One region of the Pseudoalteromonas sp. NZS71 genome, then DNA from elsewhere that is predicted to be linked to it. Evidence: predicted binding sites of a transcription regulator. Region 1 holds the regulator's gene; each other region holds the start of a gene.

Region 1 (6,094 bases):
GTTACGCCTTCTAATAAGAAGCTGCTAAAGCCAGTACTTTGATTTATAGCTGTGCAAGCAACCGCTTGTTCTTTATTAAGTACTGGTTTACTACCGACGGTTGGAGCAACACTTTGCCATTGGTTATCGTGCTCAATAGTTTGTGTTATGAGTTCTTTATCTATTAAGCTATCTATTGTTTTTTTACTAAAGCCCAGTGCTTTTAACTCAGTTAATGATGACTTACCTGATTGCGATAACTGCTTTAATAGGTTGAGCTGTGTTTTAGCTTTTAATGACGGTACTTTTGCACCTTTTTCTGTCAGGGCAACCATATTAATACTGGTTTTATCAGGCGATTCACCTTGGCGAAGTGCACCAGGTAGCGCTATATGAATAGTTTCGCCTAATGGATAGCAATAATAGCGGGCAGTAAAGCTAAGGAGTTCTAAATGCTGGGCACTTAAAATAGGGGCGTCGTCTATTACCTCTATAATATTTTTAATTTTATTTAAAGGGACGTCGGTACTGCTTTTAATACCCAAAACAACCGCTACTTTTTTTTGATTACCAAAAGGTACCAAAACTCGCATGCCAGGTAGTAAGGGAATTGATAAGCCACTGAGCTGTTCTTCTATTTTATAATCAAAGGTGCGTGGAAGCGGGACTTTAATAGCAACTTCAACAAAACTCATAACAACTCAACCCGTAAAATTAATGCTGTAATGTACTAAAAATAACGCTAAAAACCTACTAGCAATAGTGCTTGAGAAAGAGATTGTTCACTTTTTTGGCAAAAATATAAATAAATACTTGTGTGGGGGGAGGTTGTTGGATAAAATCCGCCACCAACAAATTTGTTTTAACGACGTATGGTGCCAAACTCCGGGTTTGGAGAGCGATGCGGCCTTAACTAGAGGTTCCTATGAAAGAAGGTATTCACCCTAAGTACGAAGTAATTTCTGCAACATGTTCATGTGGAAATAAATTCGAAACTAGCTCAACTCTTTGTAAAGACATTCACTTAGACGTATGTTCTGCGTGTCACCCGTTTTACACTGGTAAGCAAAAAGTTTTAGACACTGGCGGACGTGTTGATCGCTTCAACAAGCGCTTCGGTGCACTTGCCAGCAAGAAGTAATTATTGCTGTTTAGTTAAAAAAAGCACCTTAGGGTGCTTTTTTTGTGCCTAAAATTTGTTATTTATTATCTTAAGCCAACCTACATAAATCTTTGAGCAATTTAACGAATTAAATTGCACTATAACGTCGTTAAAATTTTTTTATTTAGAACAACTAGATACAAAAATTTTTGCCTAGTTCTAGCGTAATTTTCTTAACGTTAAATAGACCCCATATATAAGCAGATTGGTATTATTTCGTTGATTTTAACTATCCCCTCCTTTTGCATAACTATTTCCTATTCTTATTCTGAGTATGCATAATCCTTTACAGACAAATCGATAGATATTCTCTATATTTTAAATAGTACAATTTTTAACTAGGTTGATAAAAGTAGCTAACGTGGGCTTATCTGTTTTTAAAGTAGGGTAGTAGGCTGTTATTCTAAGTTTATGCTGATACTTTAAGTATACATTTTATAAGATTTTGATAGGCATAAAAGCACCTTAAAACTTACTTTTTAGGTGAATTTTTATTTATTAAATGTTGATATAATCCTGCAAAGTTACTGAAAAACCTCTTAAAATTAAAGGATATAGCATATAACAGGATAGACCTGATATTGCTTGGAATTTAAAAATAATAAGGGTATCGTACCCAAGACTCCATCTCTCACTTTAACTTAAATTGCAGGATACCATCGCGTTATGTCTGACTTTCGTGAACAAGCACTACATTACCACTCACATCCCGTACCAGGTAAAATTAGCATTGAGCTTACAAAACCAGCTGAAACGGCTCATGATCTTGCACTTGCGTATAGCCCAGGTGTTGCCGAACCTGTACGTGAAATAGCTGCAGATCCTGCAAATGCTTATAAATATACTGGTAAAGGTAACATGGTTGCGGTTATTACTAATGGTACTGCAATTCTAGGCCTTGGTAATTTAGGTCCTTTAGCGTCTAAGCCTGTAATGGAAGGTAAAGCGCTATTGTTTAAACGTTTTGCAGGGCTTGATTCTATCGATATTGAAGTTAAGCACAAAACAACAGAAGACTTTATTAATACGGTTGCCAACATTGCCGACACATTCGGTGGTATTAACCTTGAAGATATTAAAGCACCAGAGTGTTTTGAAATAGAAAAAGCATTAATAGAGCGTTGTAGTATTCCTGTTTTTCATGATGATCAACACGGTACTGCCATTGTTACGGCTGCTGGTATGTTAAATGCGCTAGAAGTACAAGGTAAGTCAATTGAAGATGCAATTATTGTATGTTTAGGTGCAGGCGCTGCCGCTGTTGCGTGTATGGAGCTGTTAATTAAGTGTGGTGCACTGCGTGAACACATTTATATGCTTGACCGCAAAGGTGTTATTCATACCCGCCGCGATGACTTAAATGAATACAAACAGCTTTTTGCTAACAATACCGATAAGCGTACATTGCAAGATGTAATTGCAGATGCTGATGTGTTTGTGGGTGTTTCTGGCCCTAACTTATTAGCGGCTGAAGATTTAAAGCTAATGGCTGCAAAACCAGTTGTGTTTGCATGTTCAAATCCAGATCCTGAGATTGATCCTGCACTTGCGCACGGCGCACGCAACGATTTAATCATGGCAACAGGGCGCTCTGATTACCCTAACCAAGTTAATAATGTTTTATGTTTCCCGTTTATTTTCCGTGGTGCGCTTGATGTACGTGCAAGTGCTATTAACGATGAAATGAAAATTGCTGCAGTAGATGCTATTCGAAGTATTGCCAAAGAGCCAGTACCTGCAGAAGTTTTAAAAGCCGCTGGAGTAGATAAACTAGAATTTGGTGCGCAGTATATTATTCCAAAACCAATGGATCCACGTTTACTGCCGCGTATAGCAAGAGCTGTTGCACTTGCTGCTATTGAGTCAGGTGTTGCACAAATTGAGCTACCTGAAAACTATATGCAGTAAATCTATACAGTAGAGCTATGCAATAAAATTTAGACATAAAAAAACCTCAGTAATTACTGAGGTTTTTTTGTCTTTGTAATATTTATTCTTCGTTTAAAACGGGTACTTCTAGACCCATTTCTTGCATTATTTTTTTAACTTCTTCTGGCACTTTTTCGGCGTTATCTTTACGTAAGTCATCGTCATTTGGTAAAGGTTGGCCAGTAAAAGCATGCAAAAATGCCTCACATAGCAATTCACTATTTGTAGCATGGCGAAGGTTATTGATTTGACGACGTGTACGTTCGTCAGTTAATACCTTTAATACATTTAGCGGGATCGAAACGGTGATCTTTTTAACTTGCTCTGATTTTTTACCGTGTTCTGCGTATGGGTGAATATACTCACCATTCCATTTAGCCATAAGATGTATCGTTGCCTCAGATTATTAATTTCTCACACGGTATAAAAAGCGTGTAAATATGCGTGAAATTCTATCGATTTAAAAAAGATAGTCAAATAATAGATACAGATCTATCTTAATAAGCCTATTGTAGGTGTAAAGATAAGCACACTTTTGTGAGCTAAAATGTGTTATTCGCAGAGGCCTCTTCTACTTTTAGCCATCTAGAGCTTTAAAATACTTTGACTTATCAAAACGGATAACTTACTCTTTTAGACGTCTAAACATCCAAATTAATCAGGTGACGAATATGAGCGAAAAAAACAAAGCGACCATTGCTGTACGTAACGGCGTTGATGCTGATAAACATCATGGTGCGGTGGTACCGCCAATTTATTTATCGACTACTTATTCGTTTGCCGACTTTGATACTAAGCGTGAGTATGATTATGGTCGTAGCGGTAATCCTAATCGTGATATTTTAGCTGAGACGCTTGCTAAGCTTGAAGGTGGCGCTCGTGGCATAATTACAGCTACAGGCATGGCTGCCGTGCATTTAGCTACTCAGCTACTTAATAGTGACGATACGTTAGTAATTCCACATGATTGTTATGGTGGCAGCTATCGTTTATTTACATCTTTACAAAAACGCGGACTACTAAAGCTCGAAATATTAGATTTAACAAAAGAAGAAAGCCTTCAACAAATTTTAGTAATTAAACCTAAGCTTATTTGGATAGAAACCCCAAGTAACCCAGTACTTCGTTTAACAGATATTAAAGCGGTTACCGATGTTGCAAAGCAATGCGGTGCATTGGTGGCTGCAGATAACACGTTTTTGTCGCCTGCTTTACAAAACCCTATTAAGTTTGGTGTAGATATTGTGGTGCATTCAACCACTAAATACATTAACGGACACTCAGATGTAGTAGGCGGCGCTGTTATTGCCGCAACACAAGAGTTAGGCGATGAGCTTGCTTGGTGGGCTAATAACATTGGAATTACGGGTGCGCCTTTTGATAGCTATTTAACGCTTCGTGGTTTACGTACTTTAAATGTGCGCCTAAGGCAGCATCAAGAAAATGCACTGGCAATAGCTAAGTATCTTGAAAGCTCTGAATATGTAAGCCAAGTTTACTACCCAGGTCTTGAGTCACATCCTCAACATGAACTGGCTAAAGCACAGCAACTTGGTTTTGGTGGCATGGTTAGTTTTGATATTAAAGGCGATATAAATGACGCTGCGGCATTTTTAACTAGTCTTAAAACGTTTAGTTTAGCTGAGTCACTAGGTGGCGTAGAGAGCTTAATTTGTCACCCTGCAACTATGACGCACGCAGGTATGGAGGCAACAGCACGTTTAGAAGCGGGTGTGGGCGATACGCTTATTCGTATTTCGGTAGGTATTGAAGATATACACGATTTAGTCGCTGATTTTGAGCGAGTGTTTGAACTTGTAAAACCAGGGCAAAATAAAAATGTTGGCCGTGTAGGCAAAGGTGCAGGCACTTCTGGTGGGAACGTTAAATTAAGTGCAGCCCGTCCGGCGCTTTGGTGATTAATATGGTCAATTGTGTACATAAATTTGGTGGTTCAAGTTTAAGCTCAAGTGAGCGATACCAAAGCGTAGCAAAAATAATAATTACACATACTCAACCGGGTGATTGTGTGGTGGTATCGGCTGCGGGTAAGACAACCGATACGCTAGTATTACTTTGGCAAAGCTATCAAAAACAAGATACTCAAGCAGTAGCTGATATTTTACTGCAGTTAAATAACCATCAAAGTGATTTAATAAAGCAGCTATTAGAAGCCGATTTCAAACGAAGTGCACTTAAAACACTAAGTATCGAACTTAGCTATATTGCAGAACTTGCTCAAGCTGAGCAGCTAAAAGAGGCTGCATTACTTGCACATGGCGAACTGTGGTCAGCACGTTTACTCGCTACTTATTTACAGCAGCTAAATATTGAGGCATGCGCTCAAGATGCACGTACTCTTTTTACCTTAAATGATGGCGAATTAATGCATGCGCAAAATGCGCAGCAATGTGGGCAGTTAATTTTGCCTAATAAAATAAATGTTGTTACTGGGTTTATTGCCGCAGATATCAAAGGCGAGACTGTAACACTTGGCCGAAATGGCAGTGACTACAGTGCAACACTACTTGCAAATTATTGCAATGCTAAGCAAGTATGTATTTGGACTGATACACAGGGGGTGTATAGCACTGATCCTCGCAAGGTACAAAAAGCGATTAAATACGGCAAAATTTGCCGTGGGCAGGCTAATTTATTAGCTCGTTTGGGTAACCCTGTATTACATGCAAAAACACTATCGCCTCTTAAAAACACAGATATTAAGCTAGCTGTTCGCAGTAGTTTTGACGTACAAGCAAGTCCAACAGATATAGTAAAAGAAGGTTCAGCGAAGAAAAAGCGCTTTATAACTACGTTGCAAAATGTTGACCTATTAATGGTTGAAGGATTAAGTGAAGGTGAGGTTGCAAGTGTTAGTCAGCTTATTCAGCATAGCCTTCATCACTTTAACCATAATGGTGAAGTGTATTTAGTAGTACCTGCAGCACAAACTTATCTGGTTATTAATTATTTTGCGGGTAGGGCAAATATTAGCGAGTCAAATTTAAACGGTTGTGCAATTGT
Region 2 (6,094 bases), on a different contig from region 1:
CACTAATACACCTAAGCTAAAAAATACTAATGCTAAGCCAGCTGTAAGCCAGTAACCTACGTTAAAATCGAACAAGCCTTGGCTTTTAGTCACTGTTTGCTGCGCTTGTTTTTCTTTTAGCCATAAAGAACTTAATGCAGATATTTCGATAGGGGCTGGCATCCAGCCCATTAAAGCCACCATAAAGCTAAGCATGGCAAGTTCATACGGTGAAGGTCCCACATAATCAGCAGGTGCCATTGGGCCGTTATTAAATGCAATGGCAATCAAAGTAGCGAGCGTAAGCAGCCCCATAATGCCTTTGGCAACGTTATCTAGCGCTTTAAAGTGTCCAAGTAGCAATATAACTAAACATACACCCAGCAGCATCCAACAAAGCAAGGTTACTTCAATAACCACGGGTAAGGCGTAATGCAGTAAGCTTGCGGTAAGCAGTAATACGCCGGCGGTATTAACAACAGCGGCAACAATGTTTAAGCCAATAAAACTATAGAAGTAAAACGGACCTTTGCTTTTATAGCCCTCCACTAGGCTATTTTTAGTGGCGAGTGTGTATTCCATACCAAAGCGAAAAAACGGGTACTTTAAAACATTAACAACGAGGATAAGCCAAAATAATTGCCAGCCAAATATTGCTCCAGCTTGCGTAGACGCAACTAAGTGAGAACCGCCAATAGCGGCTGTTGCCATGAGTATTCCAGGTCCAAGCGCACCTAGTCGAGACTTCCATACTGCTTTTGTTGTGTGCATTAATTTCTCAAAATATGTGTGTTTTGTGTTCTTTTTATCAGGGTCTGTTGACCTTTCAGGATTGAAATTTATTCAACCTAGGGGCGATTTAATCGCAGCGCGAGGTTTGTAACCTAGTGGGCTAAGTAAAAATCGAGCAATAAAGAGTTAATCGTCCCTAGGCAGAACCCTTTGGGCAGCGTATGTTGGGCTTTTATGCTGCGTTATCGCCTATTTATGGGGAAGAACCACACTACATAGGCTCTGCCTTGCCTAAAAGCCCAACATACAGCTGTAAATTCAACCTCGAAAGATAAACAGACCCTAACCTTTATAATTAATAAACTGCAAGAACGCATAACTTACCTAAATTACAGGCAATAAAAAAGAGCCATACGGCTCTTTTTTACAATACTTTGTGACTGAGTTTTATTTAAGATCCATCTCTTGGATGATCTCGTGTGCGATTTCAGGTGTAGTGCTAACAGGCTTTTCGTGTAAGTTTGCTTTTATCTGCCCTTTTCGATGTTTTAGTGCTGCATCGAGTTTTTTAGCTGCACTTGCAATGGCAGGGTACATAACTTCGTTTTCCCCTTTTACCGATATGCGCGTGCCTTCATAATTAGTGCTAATTTCAGCTTGGATTTTATGATGTTCTTTAGACAAAATAATTTCGAGTGCAATAAGCGATGGGAAATGGCTCTCGATTTTTGAAAATTTTTCGTTGATGTGCTCTCTAATAGAGTCAGTAACTTCAACATGGTGACCAGAAAGATTAATTTTCATAGGGTATCCTTTTATTTGTTACCTCATAAATAGTATTGGGGGCTATTTAGATTAACACAAGGAAAAAAGAGAGATATTTGAGGTTTATTTGCAGTTTTTGGTGATTTAAATCATGCGTTGCGCAAAGTTTATGCAAAGCCCATAGTGCATGGGCTTTCAGACGTCTAGCTGTACTGATTAATCTGTGTACGAACAACAGTAGTCAGCAAAATCAGATACTTTTACTTTAAAGCTTACATTTGCATCAACATTAAACGATTCACCCGCGTTAAATGTTTTCCACTCACTTGCACCTGGTAATAAAATATCCCATTGGCCAGCTAAAAGCTCCATGCACTCTTTTTGGTTTGTATCAAAAACAAACTCACCTGGTTGCATAAAGCCTAACGTTTTCGCTTCGCCATCACCTAAAATAACGGTACGGCTCGACACTTTTCCGTCAAAATATACATTGGCTTTTTTTACTACACTCACGTTATCGAACTTTGGCATTTTTAGCTCCTGCTATTAATTTAAGATTTTTATTTATAAATTTTATCGCACTACCTTGCCTGATAGCTTACTTTCTTGCAAGGAAAGCTGCATTGATCAAGGTGAAGTTGCTTCATGTAAGGGCATAAAAAAACCCGCAACATGTGCGGGTTTTTCAATTACTTACTTTATTTAATCAAAGCGATTAAAAAAGCTCGTTTGCTTTGCTTACAATGTTTGCCACTGTAAAACCAAAGTGCTCAAACAGCTCGCCTGCAGGTGCTGACTCACCAAAGGTAGTCATACCTACTACTGCGCCGTTTAGGCCTACGTACTTGTACCAGTAGTCAGCAATACCTGCTTCTACTGCTACGCGGCGTGAAACAGATGCCGGTAATACGCTTTCTTTGTATGCTGCGCTTTGATCTTCAAAGGCATCAGTACATGGCATAGATACAACACGTACCTTTTTACCTTGGCTGCGTAGCTCAGTTGCTGAATCTTGTGCTAGTTGCACTTCAGAGCCCGTCGCAATAAAGATAATCTCTGGATTGCCGTCACAGCTAAGGATGTAACCACCCTTTTTAACGTCTGCTAATTGCTGTGCGTCACGTGCTTGTTGCTCAAGACCTTGGCGAGTAAAGATAAGCGATGTAGGGCCGTCTTTACGCTCAATAGCTTGTTGCCATGCAATTGCCGACTCAACTTGGTCACATGGACGCCAGTTGTATAAGTTAGGCGTTAAACGCATGCTTGCAATTTGCTCTACTGGTTGGTGAGTTGGGCCATCTTCACCTAGGCCGATTGAATCGTGCGTGTATACAAAAATGCTTGGTTGCTTCATTAATGCAGCCATACGTACAGCATTTTTTGCATATTCAACAAACATTAAGAACGTTGCACCGTAAGGAATAAAGCCTTTATGAAGCGCAATACCATTCATAATTGCCGACATACCAAACTCACGCACACCGTAATAAATGTAGTTACCGCTTGCATCATCGCGTGTTAAACCTTTAGAGCCATCCCAAATAGTTAAGTTTGAGCCAGCTAAATCGGCTGAGCCACCCATAAATTCTGGTAATAACGGACCAAACGCATTTAATGCATTTTGTGATGCTTTACGAGACGCTGGGTTTGCAGGGTTTGCTTGTAATTGCTCAATGTACGCTTGTGATTTTGCAGCCCAATCGCCAGGCAGTTCGTTATTAATACGACGCTTATATTCAGCTGCAAGCTCTGGGTATGCTTTTGCGTATGCTGCAAATTTTTCGTCCCAGCTTGATTCAAGCTGCTTGCCTTTTTCTTTGCCATCCCATTGCGCGTAAATATCATCAGGAATTTCGAACGCATCGCCAGTCCAACCTAAAAATTCGCGAGATGCTTTAATTTCGTCATCACCTAGTGGAGCACCGTGACAATCATGGCTACCTGATTTATTAGGTGAGCCGTAACCAATAATTGTTTTACAACAAATTAGTGAAGGTTTATCGGTAACGCTTTTTGCTTCTGCTATTGCAGCACTTACAGCATCACTGTCGTGGCCATCAACACCACTAATTACATGCCAACCGTATGCTTTAAAGCGAGCCGGTGTATCATCTGTAAACCAACCTTCTACTTCGCCATCGATTGAGATGCCGTTGTCATCCCAAAATGCAACAAGTTTACCCAGACCTAATGTGCCTGCAAGTGAACCTGCTTCATGAGAAATACCTTCCATAAGGCAGCCATCGCCCATAAATGCATAGGTAAAGTGATCAACAATATCGTGACCTTCACGGTTAAACTGTGCAGCAAGTGCTTTTTCAGCAATTGCCATACCTACGGCATTTGTGATCCCTTGACCTAATGGACCCGTAGTAGTTTCGATTCCTGGTGCATAGCCATATTCAGGGTGACCTGGTGTTTTAGAATGCATTTGACGGAAGTTTTTAATTTCGTCCAGTGGTAAGTCGTAACCACTTAGGTGCAATAGAGAATAGATAAGCATTGAACCGTGGCCGTTTGAAAGAATAAATCTGTCACGGTCAGCCCACTCTGGATTCGTTGGGTTATGTTTTAGATAATCGCGCCATAATACTTCTGCGATATCAGCCATGCCCATAGGGGCTCCAGGGTGACCAGATTTGGCCTTTTGTACTGCGTCCATTGACAAGACGCGAATAGCATTTGCAAGTTCTTTGCGAGATGGCATGAATTCTCCTACCTTTATGTGTATTTGCGCGGGTATTTATGTGTTTGTTTATGCACCCAAGTAACTTGGGTTCGTTTATACCGACCATTCTTACTTATTGTGGGGGCTGTGTGCAATTAAAAACCCTATAAAAGTGAGGCATTATGAATATTTTTTAAGACCAAAAAGTTATTAGTAATTTTATTTAGACGTCTAGGCGTAAAAACACTATGCAAGGTGTTTTGTTTTCGATAAAATACGCCCCTTAATTTTTTAGCGCTAATACCGACGTTTGTGAAGCGCAATATTTGTGAGCAGAATTACAATGGCAAAACATTTATTTACTTCTGAATCAGTTTCTGAAGGTCATCCGGATAAAATCGCCGATCAAATCTCTGATGCGGTACTTGATGCTATCCTAGAGCAAGACTCTCATGCCCGTGTTGCATGCGAAACTTACGTAAAAACCGGTATGGTTATGGTTGGTGGTGAAATCACTACTAGCGCATGGGTTGATATCGAAGAAATTACACGTAAAACAATTCGTGATATTGGCTACACAAATTCAGACATGGGCTTTGATGCCGATTCATGTGCAATTTTGAACACTATTGGTAAACAGTCTCCTGACATTAACCAAGGTGTTGACCGTACTAGCCCAGAAGAGCAAGGCGCTGGCGACCAAGGCTTAATGTTTGGTTACGCATGTAACGAAACAGAAGTACTAATGCCTGCTCCAATTACTTACTCACACCGTTTAGTACAGCGCCAAGCTGAGGTTCGTAAAAGCGGCGAGCTTAACTGGTTACGTCCAGATGCAAAATCTCAAGTTACTTTTGCATACGAAAATGGCAAACCTGTAGGTATTGATGCTGTAGTGCTTTCTACTCAGCACAGCGAAGACATTTCGCAAAAAGATTTAGTAGAAGCGGTGATGGAAACAATCATCAAGCCGGTACTTCCTGCAGAACTTATCACAAGTGCGACTAAGTTTTTCATTAACCCAACAGGTCGCTTTGTTATTGGCGGACCAATGGGTGACTGTGGTTTAACTGGTCGTAAAATCATTGTAGATACATACGGTGGTATGGCTCGTCACGGTGGTGGTGCTTTCTCTGGTAAAGATCCATCAAAAGTTGACCGTTCAGCAGCATACGCTGCACGTTACGTTGCTAAAAACATTGTTGCTGCTGGTCTTGCTGACAAGTGTGAGCTACAAGTTTCTTACGCAATTGGTGTTGCAGAGCCTACTTCTATCAGCGTTGAAACGTTTGGTACAAGCAAGCTAGAAGAAAGCCGTTTAATCGAGCTTATTCGTGAACATTTTGACCTGCGCCCTTACGGCTTAATTCAAATGCTTGATTTAGAGCGCCCTATCTACCTTCCTACAGCGGCTTACGGCCACTTTGGTCGTGACGAATTCCCTTGGGAACGTACAGATAAAGCAGACGCACTTCGCGCAGCTGCTGGCCTTTAAGCCAAAAGTGTTGTAGTAAATTAAAAACGGCCCTTTTAAGGGCCGTTTTTGCATCTAAAACTTATTCGCTATATTGTTTGTAGAGCGTCTACAAAATAACTATTAAATCGACCTCGAATTCTTTTGTACTTTAGGTATATACTCATTTCATTATAAAAGCTTTAGGGACAGTTAAATGGCCGATAACTTTCGCGTTATATTTGCAGGACTTGCCGATAACGTTGACATAAAAACAGCATGTACAAATTTAGCTGCAAAATTAAAAACGTCAGATGAAAAAGTAGCTCTTTTTTTTAAAGGTAAGCCACTGTTTGCACCAAGCGATAAAGACAAAGCGTTAAAACAGGCTAAGTTACTAGCAGGCTTAGGCATTAAAAGTAAGCTTCAAGCTGTTTCAAACATCATTCAAAATGACTCAAACCCTGCTGCAAATAACAACCAACGTGACGAACGTA
Region 3 (6,094 bases), on a different contig from region 1:
CGCGGGTATTTACCGGCGATTGACCACGTCATAAAGTATGGCGTCCAATCTATGTATTTACGTAAAGTGGCAATTGATACGTTTTTAAACTCGATCACGCCGAGCTTTTTAGGCACCGGTGGCGTGTAGTTATCCCAATCAAGTTGTGCTGCGTTATCGCGTGAGCGCTGGATTGTAACAGGCTTAGAGCGAGGTTTTTTACGCGCTTGTTGCTCGCGTACTTTTACATATTCAGCTTGGGTTTTTTCTAAAAAACCAGGCTTATGCTCTTTTGATAATAAATTAGATACTACACCTACCGCACGGCTGGCATTACTTACATACACTACGCCTTTGTCATATTGCGGCTCAATTTTTACTGCGGTGTGCGCTTTAGAAGTAGTAGCACCACCAATTAACAGCGGCAGTTCAAAACCACGGCGTTTCATTTCTTTTGCTACGTGTACCATTTCGTCAAGCGATGGGGTAATTAAGCCCGACAACCCAATAATATCGGCTTTTTCGTCGATGGCGGTTTGGAGTATTTTATCGGCAGGTACCATTACGCCTAAATCAATAACTTCGTAGTTATTACACTGTAGTACCACGCCTACAATATTTTTACCTATGTCGTGTACGTCGCCTTTTACGGTCGCCATCACTATTTTACCGTTAGTTGAGCCTTCTTCTTTTTCAAGCTCAATGTATGGGTCTAGGTAGGCTACGGCTCGCTTCATTACGCGCGCCGATTTAACAACTTGTGGTAAAAACATTTTACCTGCGCCAAATAAGTCGCCTACTACGTTCATGCCGTCCATTAACGGCCCTTCAATTACGTGAATAGGTTTAGCTGCTGCGGCGCGGCATTCTTCGGTATCTTCATCTATAAAGGTAGTAATACCTTTAACAAGCGCGTGCTCAAGGCGTTTTGCAACAGGCCATGTGCGCCACTCTAAATCTTCTACTCGCTCGGCTTGCGCCATACCCGAGTATTTTGGTGCAAGCTCTACTAAACGCTCGCCTGCGCCTGAGTCGGTGTTAAGTATTACGTCTGTAACGGCTTTACGTAGTTCTTCTGGTATATCATCGTAAACGGCTAGTTGCCCCGCATTTACAATACCCATGTCCATACCAGCTTGAATAGCGTGATATAAAAACACCGAGTGAATGGCTTCACGTACGGGGTTATTACCCCTAAACGAAAACGATACATTTGATACACCGCCCGACACTTTACAGTGCGGCAAATTTTGCTTAATACGGCGAGTGCCTTCAATAAATTCTACGGCGTAGTTATCGTGCTCTTCTATACCGGTGGCTACGGCAAATATATTAGGGTCGAATATAATATCTTCTGGCGCAAAGCCAATGTCTTCTACCAATATTTTATAACTGCGCGCACATATTGCGAACTTACGGTCTGCCGTGTCGGCTTGCCCGTCGGTATCAAACGCCATTACAACAGCGGCTGCACCAAAGCGTTTTATTATTTTAGCTTGGCGAATAAACGGCTCTTCACCCTCTTTTAGCGATATTGAGTTAACAATTGCCTTGCCTTGAATACACTTTAAGCCTGCTTCTATTACTTCCCATTTTGAGGAGTCGACCATAATTGGTACGCGAGAAATATCAGGCTCTGAGGCTATTAAGTTTAAAAACTTAACCATGGCGGCTTTTGAGTCCAACATGGCTTCGTCCATGTTTATATCAATAACCTGTGCGCCATTTTCTACTTGTTCGCGTGCCACTGTTAGCGCGGCTTCAAAGTCTTCTTCCATGATTAAACGTTTAAACATGGCAGAACCCGTTACATTGGTACGTTCGCCGACATTAGTAAATACTGCTATTTGTTGGGTCATGCTGGCTCCTTAATTTAAGTTACAGGCTTCAAGGCCTGATAAACGCATGCGTACTTCAAGCTCTGGTAGTTGGCGTGGTTTAACGCCCGCTAAACCTTTTGCAAAAGCGCGAATATGCGCAGGCGTGGTGCCACAGCATCCGCCTACTATATTAATAAAGCCCGATTTACCCCAATCGATAATTTCGGTTGCCATATCGCCCGCTTCTAAGTCGTATTCACCAAACTCATTGGGTAAGCCCGCATTAGGGTGTACCGATGTAAAGGTTTCGCACACGCGCGACAACTCTTCTACATATTGGCGCAGTAAATCAGGACCAAGCGCGCAGTTTAAACCAATCGAAATAGGCTTAATATGGCGAACAGAGTTATAAAATGCTTCAGTTGTTTGTCCCGAAAGCGTACGACCAGAGGCGTCGGTAATAGTCCCCGAGATCATAACTGGTAATGTGCGCCCTGCTTGCTCAAAGGCTTCTTCTACGCCAAACGAGGCCGCTTTTGCGTTAAGGGTGTCGAATATAGTTTCGATTAGTATTAAATCGGCGCCGCCCTCCATTAATGCAAGTGTTGATTCAATATACGCAGCAACCAGCTTATCAAAGGTGACATTTCGGTAACCCGGATCGTTTACGTCTGGCGAAATTGAACACGTTTTAGCTGTCGGCCCTAAAACACCGGCTACATAGCGCGGTTTTTCTGGCGTTTTAGCCGTAAATTCATCACAAATGGCGCGTGCTAATTTAGCCGACTCTAGATTTATTTCACGACTTAGGTTTGCCATGTCGTAATCTTCCATCGAAATAGTGGTCGAGTTAAACGTATTGGTTTCGATAATATCGGCGCCCGCTGATAAAAAACCACGATGAATATCAGTGATTAAATCGGGCTTGGTTAGGCTTAATAAATCGTTATTGCCTTTAATTAATACATGCCAGTCTTTAAAACGCTCTCCGCGATAGTCTTCTTCTTCTAGCTTATGATCTTGGATCATGGTGCCCATAGCGCCATCTAAAATTAAAATGCGTTCTTTTAATGCGGCGCTTATTTCGGCTTGCTTATTATTTGTAGGAGCGTTATTCGGCATAGTTGTTAGTCCTCACGTCTTGGCTAACTAAATTAATATCATACGGTGTGGTTTGGTACACGTAGTAATTTAACCAGTTCGAAAAAAGTAAAAAAGCATGGCTTTGCCACGTTTTTGAAGGTTGTTTAGTTGCATCGTCATCCGGAAAGTAATTTTCGGGCTTTGGTGCATTAGGGCTTTTTTTACAATCGCGCTCGTATTCTGCTTTTAGCGAGTCGGCGTCGTACTCTGGGTGGCCGGTTATAAACACTTGGCTACCCGATTTATTTTTAAGTAAGTAAGCCCCTACTCGCTCAGAACCTGCCAGTACAACTAGCTCATCACAGGCGTTTATTTTATTTATATCAATGTGGCCGTAGCGTGAGTGCGGTACCAAAAAGGTGTCGTCGAATCCGCGAGTCAGTGCGCCGTGATCAAAGTAACATTGGTGGGTAAATACGCCACACAGTTTGTCGTCTTTTAAATCGCGCTTTAAATTGTAACGGTGATATAGCGCTGCATGTGCTGCCCAGCACGAAAATAACGTAGAGGTAACATGTTGCTCAGCCCAATCAATAATAACCTTTAGCTCATCCCAATACGCTACATCGTCGTATTCTAAATGCGCAAGTGGCGCGCCAGTTACTATTAATGCATCGTAATTGTTGTCTTTAACCTCAGAAAAATAACGGTAAAAGGTATCAAGGTGCTCTTCTGAATTACTGCTACTGCGGTGAGTGTCTAGGCGCAGTAGCTCTACGTTTACTTGCAAAGGCGAGTTGGCAAGCAAACGAATAAACTGAACTTCGGTTTCTACTTTATTAGGCATTAAATTTAAAATAGCCAAACGCATTGGGCGTATTTCTTGCGTTTTTGCACGTGTTTTTGGCATTACAAATACGTTTTCTTGACGTAAACGTGCAATTGCCGGCAACTCGTCTTTTACTGTAATTGGCATACTTTACTCCTGCTCATAAAAACCGAAAGTTAATTATGAACTGAAAGTAAAAAATATCAACCTCTAGATGTATAGATGTCTAAATGAAATTTATTCATTCTATTAAATTAGGATTTACCGAGGTGGTATGTATGAGGAAAAACGCCTCTATTATAAAATAACCTGCTTTAATATTTTGAAGTAGCGCTACTAAAAACGAGTAGCACATATACAGTTAAAAACGGTAAACCACAGATAAATTAAGTGCGTAAATATCGCCTTCATCTGTATCAAAATATTGGTATTCAGCGCTTAATTGCCAGCGTTGAGTTAACCTAAAGTCAACGCCAGTTCCGTACGTTACGCCGCCTTCGTCGTAGTTTTGCTCAGTTATTAACGTAGAATTTGTATCTGTACCAGTTATTGATTCTGCAAGGTTTTTTAAGTCGCCTTCATTGTAACTTAATTTATTTCTACCATAGCCACCAAATAAAAACACATCAGATCGAGATGAAATTGGATAATTAGCTTTTACAAATATACTTGTTTGCAAATCAAGGCTTGAATCGATTTCGCTCTTAATGAATTCTGAGCTAAGCGAACCGTCCTGTGGGTTCTGAGTGTAAACAATTCCGTTTAAAGGAGTTGACTCATCATTTAACCCAAAACCTATACGCCCTTCTAATGCAAAGTATCGCGAAAACTGATATCCAAACCGGCCGTAAAGCGTTGTAAACTGTATGCTATCACTCTCGTATACATCAATTTGCGTAGACCCTATCCCTATTCCTTGGTAATAACCATTTACATGGAGTATGTCTGCTTGGCTCGAAAATGAGTATAAACCTAAAAGTAATGCCCCTAACTTTGTAACTATTTTCATGTTCATTCCTTTAAATCTTTGTAATATTTAATAATATGATGTCTAACAACAAACTAAGTGTGGCCTGCCTATATAACTTGCTTATACTTTACAGCTTGTAAATATACTGTACCACTTTTGTTAAAAATGGAATGTATTTGAACAATATAAAACAATAGATTACAGAATTTTACATAATAGAAATCCTGTAATAGTAGTGTTTTAAACGAGCAATCAAAACAAAGTACCGCTTAGGTAAGCGTATTGTTCTATACAGCATTCGTTGACTGTTTCACCCGTCAGCCACTACAATACAACATTGAAATTTTTATTATTATTTGAAGGCTTTCCTCCATGGTTTTACCTGATAAATTTATATTCTCGATGAGTCGAGTATCTAAGGTTGTGCCACCTAAGCGCACTATCTTAAAAGATATTTCGTTACACTTTTTTCCTGGCGCTAAAATTGGTGTGCTTGGTTTAAACGGTTCTGGTAAATCTACGTTACTACGTATTATGGCCGGTGTTGACCAAGATTTTGAAGGTGATGCACATCCTCAGCCTGGTACAAAAATTGGTTATTTACCGCAAGAGCCTGTTTTAGACGAAAGCAAAACAGTTCGTGAAATTGTTGAAGAAGCTGTTGGCGAAGTTAAACACGCACTTAAACGTCTTGACGAAGTGTATAACGAATACGCCATGGAAGACGCTGACTTTGATGCACTTGCAAAAGAACAAGGCGAGCTTGAAGCTGTTATTCAGGCGCACGATGGTCATAACATCGACAACGTTTTAGAACGCGCAGCTGATGCACTTCGCCTGCCAGAGTGGGATGCTAAAATTGAGCACCTTTCAGGTGGTGAGCGTCGTCGTGTTGCTATATGTCGATTATTGCTTGAAAAACCAGACATGCTTATTCTCGATGAACCAACTAACCACTTGGATGCTGAGTCGGTTGCATGGTTAGAGCGCTTCTTACACGATTACGAAGGCACTGTTGTGGCGGTAACGCATGACCGTTACTTCCTTGATAATGTAGCGGGTTGGATATTGGAGCTTGACCGTGGTGAAGGTATTCCATGGGAAGGTAACTACTCTTCTTGGCTTGAACAAAAAGATGCGCGCTTACAGCAAGAACAAAAATCTGAAAAAGCACGTCAAAAATCAATTGCACAAGAACTTGAATGGGTTCGTTCAAATCCTAAAGGTCGTCAAGCTAAGTCAAAAGCACGTATGGCTCAGTTTACTGAAATGCAGCAGTCTGATTACCAAAAACGTAACGAAACTAACGAGATGTTTATTCCACCTGGCCCGCGTTTAGGCGACCAAGTACTTGAAGTAACAAATCTTCGTAAGAGTTTTGGCGATCGCGTTTTAATTGACGATTTAAGCTTT

The links. The regulator MetJ, encoded in region 1, represses methionine synthesis genes. The targets are predictions, from matches to a motif close to TAGACGTCTAGACGTCTA.
Region 2: a site for MetJ is predicted at 4,369-4,386, ahead of metK (methionine adenosyltransferase). Genes of this name have one in related genera too.
Region 3: a site for MetJ is predicted at 3,923-3,940, ahead of metA (homoserine O-succinyltransferase). Genes of this name have one in related genera too.

Annotation. Positions count from the first base shown of each region.
Region 1 covers NZ_JADYWS010000003.1:198,418-204,511, reverse strand. Annotated here, with positions in the region: gene priA (primosomal protein N') at 1-674, opposite strand, end outside; gene rpmE (50S ribosomal protein L31) at 905-1,120, shown strand; gene I6E85_RS03115 (malic enzyme-like NAD(P)-binding protein) at 1,808-3,049, shown strand; gene metJ (met regulon transcriptional regulator MetJ) at 3,132-3,452, opposite strand; gene metB (cystathionine gamma-synthase) at 3,742-4,989, shown strand; gene metL (bifunctional aspartate kinase/homoserine dehydrogenase II) at 4,995-6,094, shown strand, end outside.
Region 2 covers NZ_JADYWS010000019.1:51,214-57,307, reverse strand. Annotated here, with positions in the region: gene I6E85_RS13580 (NRAMP family divalent metal transporter) at 1-690, opposite strand, end outside; gene raiA (ribosome-associated translation inhibitor RaiA) at 1,159-1,515, opposite strand; gene I6E85_RS13570 (pyrimidine/purine nucleoside phosphorylase) at 1,693-2,007, opposite strand; gene tkt (transketolase) at 2,192-4,183, opposite strand; gene metK (methionine adenosyltransferase) at 4,488-5,639, shown strand; gene I6E85_RS13555 (hypothetical protein) at 5,815-6,094, shown strand, end outside.
Region 3 covers NZ_JADYWS010000020.1:49,345-55,438, forward strand. Annotated here, with positions in the region: gene metH (methionine synthase) at 1-1,838, opposite strand, end outside; gene I6E85_RS13995 (homocysteine S-methyltransferase family protein) at 1,848-2,921, opposite strand; gene metA (homoserine O-succinyltransferase) at 2,911-3,858, opposite strand; gene I6E85_RS14005 (porin family protein) at 4,073-4,720, opposite strand; gene ettA (energy-dependent translational throttle protein EttA) at 5,054-6,094, shown strand, end outside.